DNA from 3 places in the uncultured Planococcus sp. genome. Region 3 is predicted to be linked to each of the others. Evidence: riboswitches for the same ligand, from Rfam matches in the RefSeq annotation. Region 3 holds a riboswitch; each other region holds the start of a gene.
What was found. A riboswitch is a leader RNA that binds a small molecule or an ion and turns the genes downstream of it on or off. The one in region 3 is predicted to bind cobalamin.

Region 1 (2,201 bases), on a different contig from region 3:
AAATCCGGATGAGCAGCAGAATGGACATGAAGACGCGTTCGTGGCACACACTGTCTATCGCGAACTGGATAAGCCCTTGTCAGTGAAGGAATTCTTTGCGGAAATCGAGCCTTTATTGCCGGTGAAGTATTCCGCGTTCCAGGAAGATGCCAGCGGCAATTCAGGCTATCTGTATCCCTGCAATGAAGAACTGGCGATGAAGTTTCTGGAGCTGATCAGCTCGTTGAACATTTTTACAATTGAAGTGGAACAGTTGGAATTATCGATGGAAGTGATCAAAAAAACGGAGCACAATCCATTGCTGGGGCTGATTGCCGAAGCGGAACTTGAAATCAAAACTAAAATGCGCAGAGGCAAAGAACAATTTCGGGAAAGTTTGCTGCCGCAATGGAACGGCGAATGTCCGCTTTGCGGCATCGGGGTCGAAGAGGTTTTAAAAGCGACCCATGCGAAGCCGTGGAAGGACAGTTCGGATTCAGAGCGATTGGATCCGTTCAATGGCATTCTGCTTTGCGCTAATCACGCCGCCTTGTACTCAGCAGGTTATATTGCCTTCACCGGTGGGGGAAGGCTCCATATTTCGAGCCGGATTCCCGAAGAAGACTATCCGGTATATAGATTGCGTAAGAGCATGAAAGTTCCGGTCTCCCCGGAGCATGCGCCTTATTTAAGGTGGCATAAACGGATTGTTTTTGCAGAACCGAGAAAAGTGAAATTGCTGACAAACCAGGAACAATAGATTTTTTTAGCTGTCTATAGGCGAATGGAATATGCTACACTGAAAACAAGTGAATAATCATGCAGAAAAAAGGTGCTGATTCGTCAGCATAACAGGGAACCCGGTTAGATTCCGGGGCTGTTTCCGCAACTGTAAGTGCGTATGAAATAAGAAAATGCCACTGTTCCGATGACTAGTCATCGGGACGGGAAGGTTCTTAGAGTAAATCGATGCACAAGCCAGGAGACCTACCTTTTTTTGAACGTATTTTTACTCTTCGGAAGATAAGGGAATCATACGGCAACGTTTCTATTTTTGACTGCTGGAGTATGTCTCTGAATAGCTATGGCGCCGCCCTTTTTTTGAGGGCGGCTTTTTGGTGTTTAATGAGAGCGTTCAATGCAGTGATTTTCACCAGACAAAAGTGAGGTGAAATGATGAAGAAAGACATGCGTTACCTATGTTATCCATTCATGCGGGAATCCGCCTCTACAGTGGACTTTGAAATCAGAACAGATTCATTGACCACACACATCGGGGAAGCCCTGGCGCTGACAGAAGATGTAGCTGCAGTTCAGCGCGACCTGCAGATTCTCCAGCCGATGGCCTATCATTTGAATGGCTCAGTCCGAGGGAAACTGGCTATCCGGGATGAAGATTTGATCGAGTTAAGTAACATGTATGATTATTATGTCAACTGTACAAGGGACAAAATCGACCACTTCGTTTTGCCTCAAGGGACTATAGGTGCTTGTGTCCTGCATGGATGCCGTAGTGAGGCGAAAAAATCTGTCCGCGCCTTGCATAAAGTAAGCTTGGAACGTGAAGTTCCGGAAATCCTTTTCAATTACGCCAATCTTTTGGCGAATGTATTCTTTACCATGGCTGTTTATGTCAATCAACACCACGGCGTGGAAGAAATTCCGTTTGTCAGCAAGTCCTATCCAACCAAAAAAACCAAAAAGAAAGAAGTGGCCAACTAACAATGAAAATTTCCCTATTCAAGTACCTATCCATCGGAGCAGTGGCATTAACGCTCGGCGCCTGCCAGTCAGACACATCCCAAACAGCTGATTCGGATGCAGCAGCTGAAGTTGAAGAACAGGCAAGTTATACCGTGACGGATGACCTGGACAAGGAGCTGACTTTTGAAGAAGTTCCTGCTACTGTCGTGTCATTGATTCCCAGCAATACTGAAATCCTCTATGAAATCGGAGCTGGAGACAAAGTGGTCGGTGCGACAGATTACGACAACTACCCGGCTGAGGCAGCCGAAGTGGAGCGTGTTTCCGATTCGGTGGCTTTCAATGCCGAACGCATCATTGAACTGGAACCGGATGTGGTCATCGGTTATTCGACAGGTGGACCGACCGGCTACGACGAATTGGAAGCAGCCGGCATACAGGTATTTGTCATCGAATCAGCGGAATCCTTCGACGACGTTTACGGAGACATCGAGCAAATTTCAACTGTAATGGGCTTG
Region 2 (2,201 bases), on a different contig from region 3:
AATCCTGATTTTTTTCAATTAATGCTGCTTTTTTAGGGATTGGAAAATCAGCATAATCTTCAGAGGTCTCATAAGAAAAAAACGTGTTGTAATAGAAGGTTCCCCCTGCAAAGAGCAGTAAGGCAATTAGAAACAAACTCATCTTTCTTTTCAATTTTTTTCACCTCTTCCGCAACATTCTTTTTATATAATACAACCCCTATGACTATATCTGTGGAGGGCAGCCTTATGTATAAAAGGACACCGTATATGGAGAATTGGTTTCATGTCTTCCGGTATAACGACAGCAGAAAATTTCGGATATATATAAAAGGGGATTTTCCTTGTCTACTAGTTGAGAAGGCTGGCGCTCAGAGGGAATGCAAGCGTTCTGTAGAGAAGGAAGTACGTGATCATGGCGTGGGAATTGAAGTGCAGGCGTGAATAGTTTAGCGCAGTTGATCAACTCTCAAATCGAGCTTGACTGCCCAAGATTATCCAGTGTAAGCTTGATGAAACATAAATATAATATCAGTAAGAGGTGCCCTTCGGGGAGAATAGGGAATGAAGTGGAAATCTTCAGCGGTCCCGCCACTGTAACGGGGAGTTTTATGGAAATAGCCACTGGACTTTTGTCTGGGAAGGCCTGTGAAATGACGATCCGGAGCCAGGAGACCTGCCTGCTTACTTTCTGCTTATAGACCATGGAAAAGTCTTTAGTTTATTTGTTCGCGCAAATAAACTGAAGGCTTTTTCTTTTTAGTATAGAAGGGAGAAGAAAAAGATGGATTTATTGAAGCAAACGATTGGACGTATTGAGGGCTTGGATCTGGAAATGATGGACATGGCACAGAGTCGGGTGGACAGTCTCATCAAGCCGCCGCATAGTCTGGGAAGACTGGAAGACCTGGCTGTACAGCTGGCGGGAATATATGGAGAACTGTATCCTGTGGTGGATCAAAAGGCGATTGTGGTGATGGCTGCTGATCATGGCGTGTATGAGGAAGGGGTTTCTTCCAATCCACAAGAGGTGACGTTTGCACAGACGATGTTCATCGCAAAAGGCATAACCGGAGTCGGTGTATTAGCGAAGCCGGCCGGTGCGAAAATCGTCACCGTGGATATCGGGGTAAAAGGGGACTTTCCAAGTGATGCCGGAGTGATTGACCGGAAGATTAAGCAAGGCGCAGGCAATATCGCGACAGGGCCTGCAATGACCATAGAAGAAGCAATCGGGTCGCTCGAAGTGGGAATAGAAATTGCTGAAGCCGAAATTAGAAACGGCGCCCGCATCCTGGGAACCGGCGAAATGGGCATCGGCAATACGACACCGAGCACGGCGATTCTGTCTGTTCTGGGGGACATTCCACCTGAGGAGATTACCGGCAACGGGGCAGGGGTCGGCAATGGCGGAATTTCACATAAAGTGAGGGTCATCAAGACGGCGATTGAGGTCAACAATCCGGATAAGCGCGATGCGATTGATGTCCTTGCTAAAGTCGGCGGCCTGGAAATCGGAGGAATGGCAGGTGTCATGATCGGTGCGGCAGCCAACCGTGTGCCGGTTGTGCTGGACGGCTATATTTCCACGATTGCGGCGCTGCTCGCTGTTGCGATTGAGCCGAAAGTGAAAGATTACTTGATCCCTTCACATGCAAGTGCCGAACCGGGCGGCAAAAGAGCCAGTGAACTGCTGGGCATCAGACCGCTGCTGCACATGGATATGTGTTTGGGTGAAGGATCGGGCGCCGCTTTAGCATTCCCGCTCGTAGAAGCAGCCTGTAACATGATGAGAGAGATGGCCACCTTTTCTGAAGTGGGCCTTGAAATTTGATGTAACGGAACCATAGGATATTCATTCCAGTGACAACAAGTGATGACGAGATGCTGAAAGGATGAATCGATGTTTACGAGAGAAGAAAAAGAAGGCGTATATAAAGCGATTTACAATAGAAGAGATATTCGAACCTTTTTGCCGACAGCCATTCCGGAGGAGCTGATCGCCAATATCCTGGATGCGGCTCACCATGCGCCGTCTGTAGGGTTTATGCAGCCATGGAACTTCATCTTAGTGTCTTCGCCCGAAACAAAAGAAAAATTGGCTTGGGCCGCAGACAAGGAGCGGCGGGCACTGGCCATCCATTATGAAGGGGAGAAGGAAAACAAATTCCTTGATCTGAAAGTTGAAGGGTTGAAACAAGCGCCGGTGACGATTTGTGTGA
Region 3 (2,201 bases):
CTTGCGAGACAAGCTCTTTCACCTGAATGTTTTCTCTAACTTCATGCTGTGTCAACGCTTCAATCGCGCGAATGCTTTCGGATACGTTTCGATTGCCGGACCATGACCCTTCCCGCACATAGGCAGTCAGCTGTGTCAGTTCTCCAATTTTTTCATCCGCAAACGATAGGACATCCAACAGGACATGCGGCAGGGCTTTCTCTTTTTTTGTGGTCACCGGCACATGCTGCAGGCTGCAGGAAGATTGAATCCATGCTTCTGCCACATCACATACAGCTAAGACGGCTTGAAGATTCACTGCTTTTTCCGCTAGGTTAGCACGCCAAATATCCCGTCCGTTCACAGTCCCGATTCCCAATACCCGGTCTTTTGGAAAACCGCATTTGCGGATTGCAGCCATATTTTCTTCTGCTCCCTGAACAAAATCAAGGCCGATTCCCGAGACGGGCAATTGCGACAGTTCTTCATATGCCGAAAGGGCTTCAAAATAAGTTTGCAGCATAATTTTCGCAGCCGGTACATCGTCTGCTAATTGCGTGTAGATTTCCTTGACCAGTTTGACGTCTTCTTCGTCCAAGGACAGCGTTAATGCAGGCTCTTCCACTTGAATCCATTCCGCTCCCGCATCGACGAGCTGCTGAAGCACTTTCGCATAAAGCGGCAAAAGCTGCAGCAAGAACATAGCTTTCGACTTAGCATCATACCCTTTCACCAGCTGGAGAAATGTAAAGGGTCCAATCAGCGTAGGTTTTGTTATGATTCCTAACTCTTCTTTCGCCTCATTGAAATAGGAAACCAGATGATTATACGTCAACTGCAAAAGCTGTCCTTCGTATTCAGGAACAATGTAATGGTAATTTGTATTGAACCATTTAGTCATTTCACAAGCCACTACTTCATCCGCTCCACGGGCCATCGCAAAATAAGTGCCCAGATCGACCTTGTCCTCTGACCATTTGTAGCGGGCCGGCACTAAGCCGAACATGACCGCGTGATCAAGCATACGGTCATAAAGAGTGAAATCCCCGACAGTCAACAACTCCAATCCAAGCGATTGCTGCCGTTTCAGATTGTTCAGGCGAATCTCTTTCATTTCTGCGAGGAACTGCTCCTGTGATAATCCACCTTTCCAAAACGATTCCAAACTGCGCTTCCATTCCCGATTTTCTCCGATATACGGGTAGCCTACGACTGTACTCACTGTTTTCATCCGCTATTCCTCCTTTAGGATTTACAAGATGCCAAATACAAAAAAGCCATCTCCGCTTATGGGAAATGGCTTAACATTCAAGTTCAATAGACGCTTAAAAAGCATGCAAAAACTTGTTGTCGCAAAATGAATGTCACCACCTATTTCCACGTAGGTATTTGGCGCGCACTAGAAATTGGCAGGTCTCCTGGCTCATCTTCAACGCTCATCACACCTTCCCGTCTGAGACAGTGGTTTTTGTGAATCGCTCCGATTTACAGTTGCGGGACAGCGACGGATTTTCACCGTTCTTCCCTTTTAAGCCAAGCCGCAGCTTGGCACCAACTCTTACACGTTATGTAATTCTGACAACTATAGCATATCAACCACAGAAAATATAGAGTTTTCCGATAAAAGAGATTGGTTTGGTTTTCAAGAGACTTCACAAAAGCGATAACCAAAGACAATTACACAGGAAGCCGCATATCAGTATGCGGCTTCCTGTGGTGCGCTCATTTTGCCCAGTGATGGAAGAAGAAATAGAACGCGATGAGCACGATGACAATGACCGAAAGGATGAGCATGGGCACAAGACCAAAAGTAGGTTCCATTTAAACTCCTCCTCCTTTTACCCTTATCATACTCCGCTTCATCAAAAATTTAAAATAAAAAGATTGATTATTCAGTTATTTAAAACCTGCAGAGTTTGCATTCCAGTAAAATCGCTGATTCTAAAATTCATTTGAGGAGAATAAGTAATTTTAGTCTTCCGCCAGTGGCAATTATTCTCACTGACTTTCATTCCAACTAATAACTTACAATATTTTTGTAGGATTTAAAGTATGCCCTAGCCCCTTGTATGAAAAGCTTGCAAGGTTTCGTATTCTGGTTGTTTTCTTTATATCAGCTATCGATAAACTAATGATATATGTTCTTATGAAACTGCTTTACTTTGTTTTCTATTTTCTTTTATCAAGTTTAAAATCTGTAATCCATCACTTGGACCACCGCC

Region 1: it holds a riboswitch for cobalamin, as region 3 does, so the genes downstream of both, Q0785_RS08795 (hypothetical protein) here and metE (5-methyltetrahydropteroyltriglutamate--homocysteine S-methyltransferase) in region 3, are expected to answer to the same signal.
Region 2: it holds a riboswitch for cobalamin, as region 3 does, so the genes downstream of both, cobT (nicotinate-nucleotide--dimethylbenzimidazole phosphoribosyltransferase) here and metE (5-methyltetrahydropteroyltriglutamate--homocysteine S-methyltransferase) in region 3, are expected to answer to the same signal.

The regions. Positions count from the first base shown of each region.
Region 1 is NZ_CANMXD010000005.1:46,853-49,053, forward strand. It holds gene Q0785_RS08790 (HNH endonuclease signature motif containing protein) at 1-739, shown strand, start outside; cobalamin riboswitch at 793-989, shown strand; gene Q0785_RS08795 (hypothetical protein) at 1,156-1,701, shown strand; gene Q0785_RS08800 (ABC transporter substrate-binding protein) at 1,704-2,201, shown strand, end outside.
Region 2 is NZ_CANMXD010000009.1:166,913-169,113, reverse strand. It holds gene Q0785_RS14265 (hypothetical protein) at 1-154, opposite strand, end outside; cobalamin riboswitch at 502-678, shown strand; gene cobT (nicotinate-nucleotide--dimethylbenzimidazole phosphoribosyltransferase) at 764-1,813, shown strand; gene bluB (5,6-dimethylbenzimidazole synthase) at 1,883-2,201, shown strand, end outside.
Region 3 is NZ_CANMXD010000002.1:307,496-309,696, reverse strand. It holds gene metE (5-methyltetrahydropteroyltriglutamate--homocysteine S-methyltransferase) at 1-1,210, opposite strand, end outside; cobalamin riboswitch at 1,370-1,550, opposite strand; gene Q0785_RS03775 (site-2 protease family protein) at 2,124-2,201, opposite strand, start outside.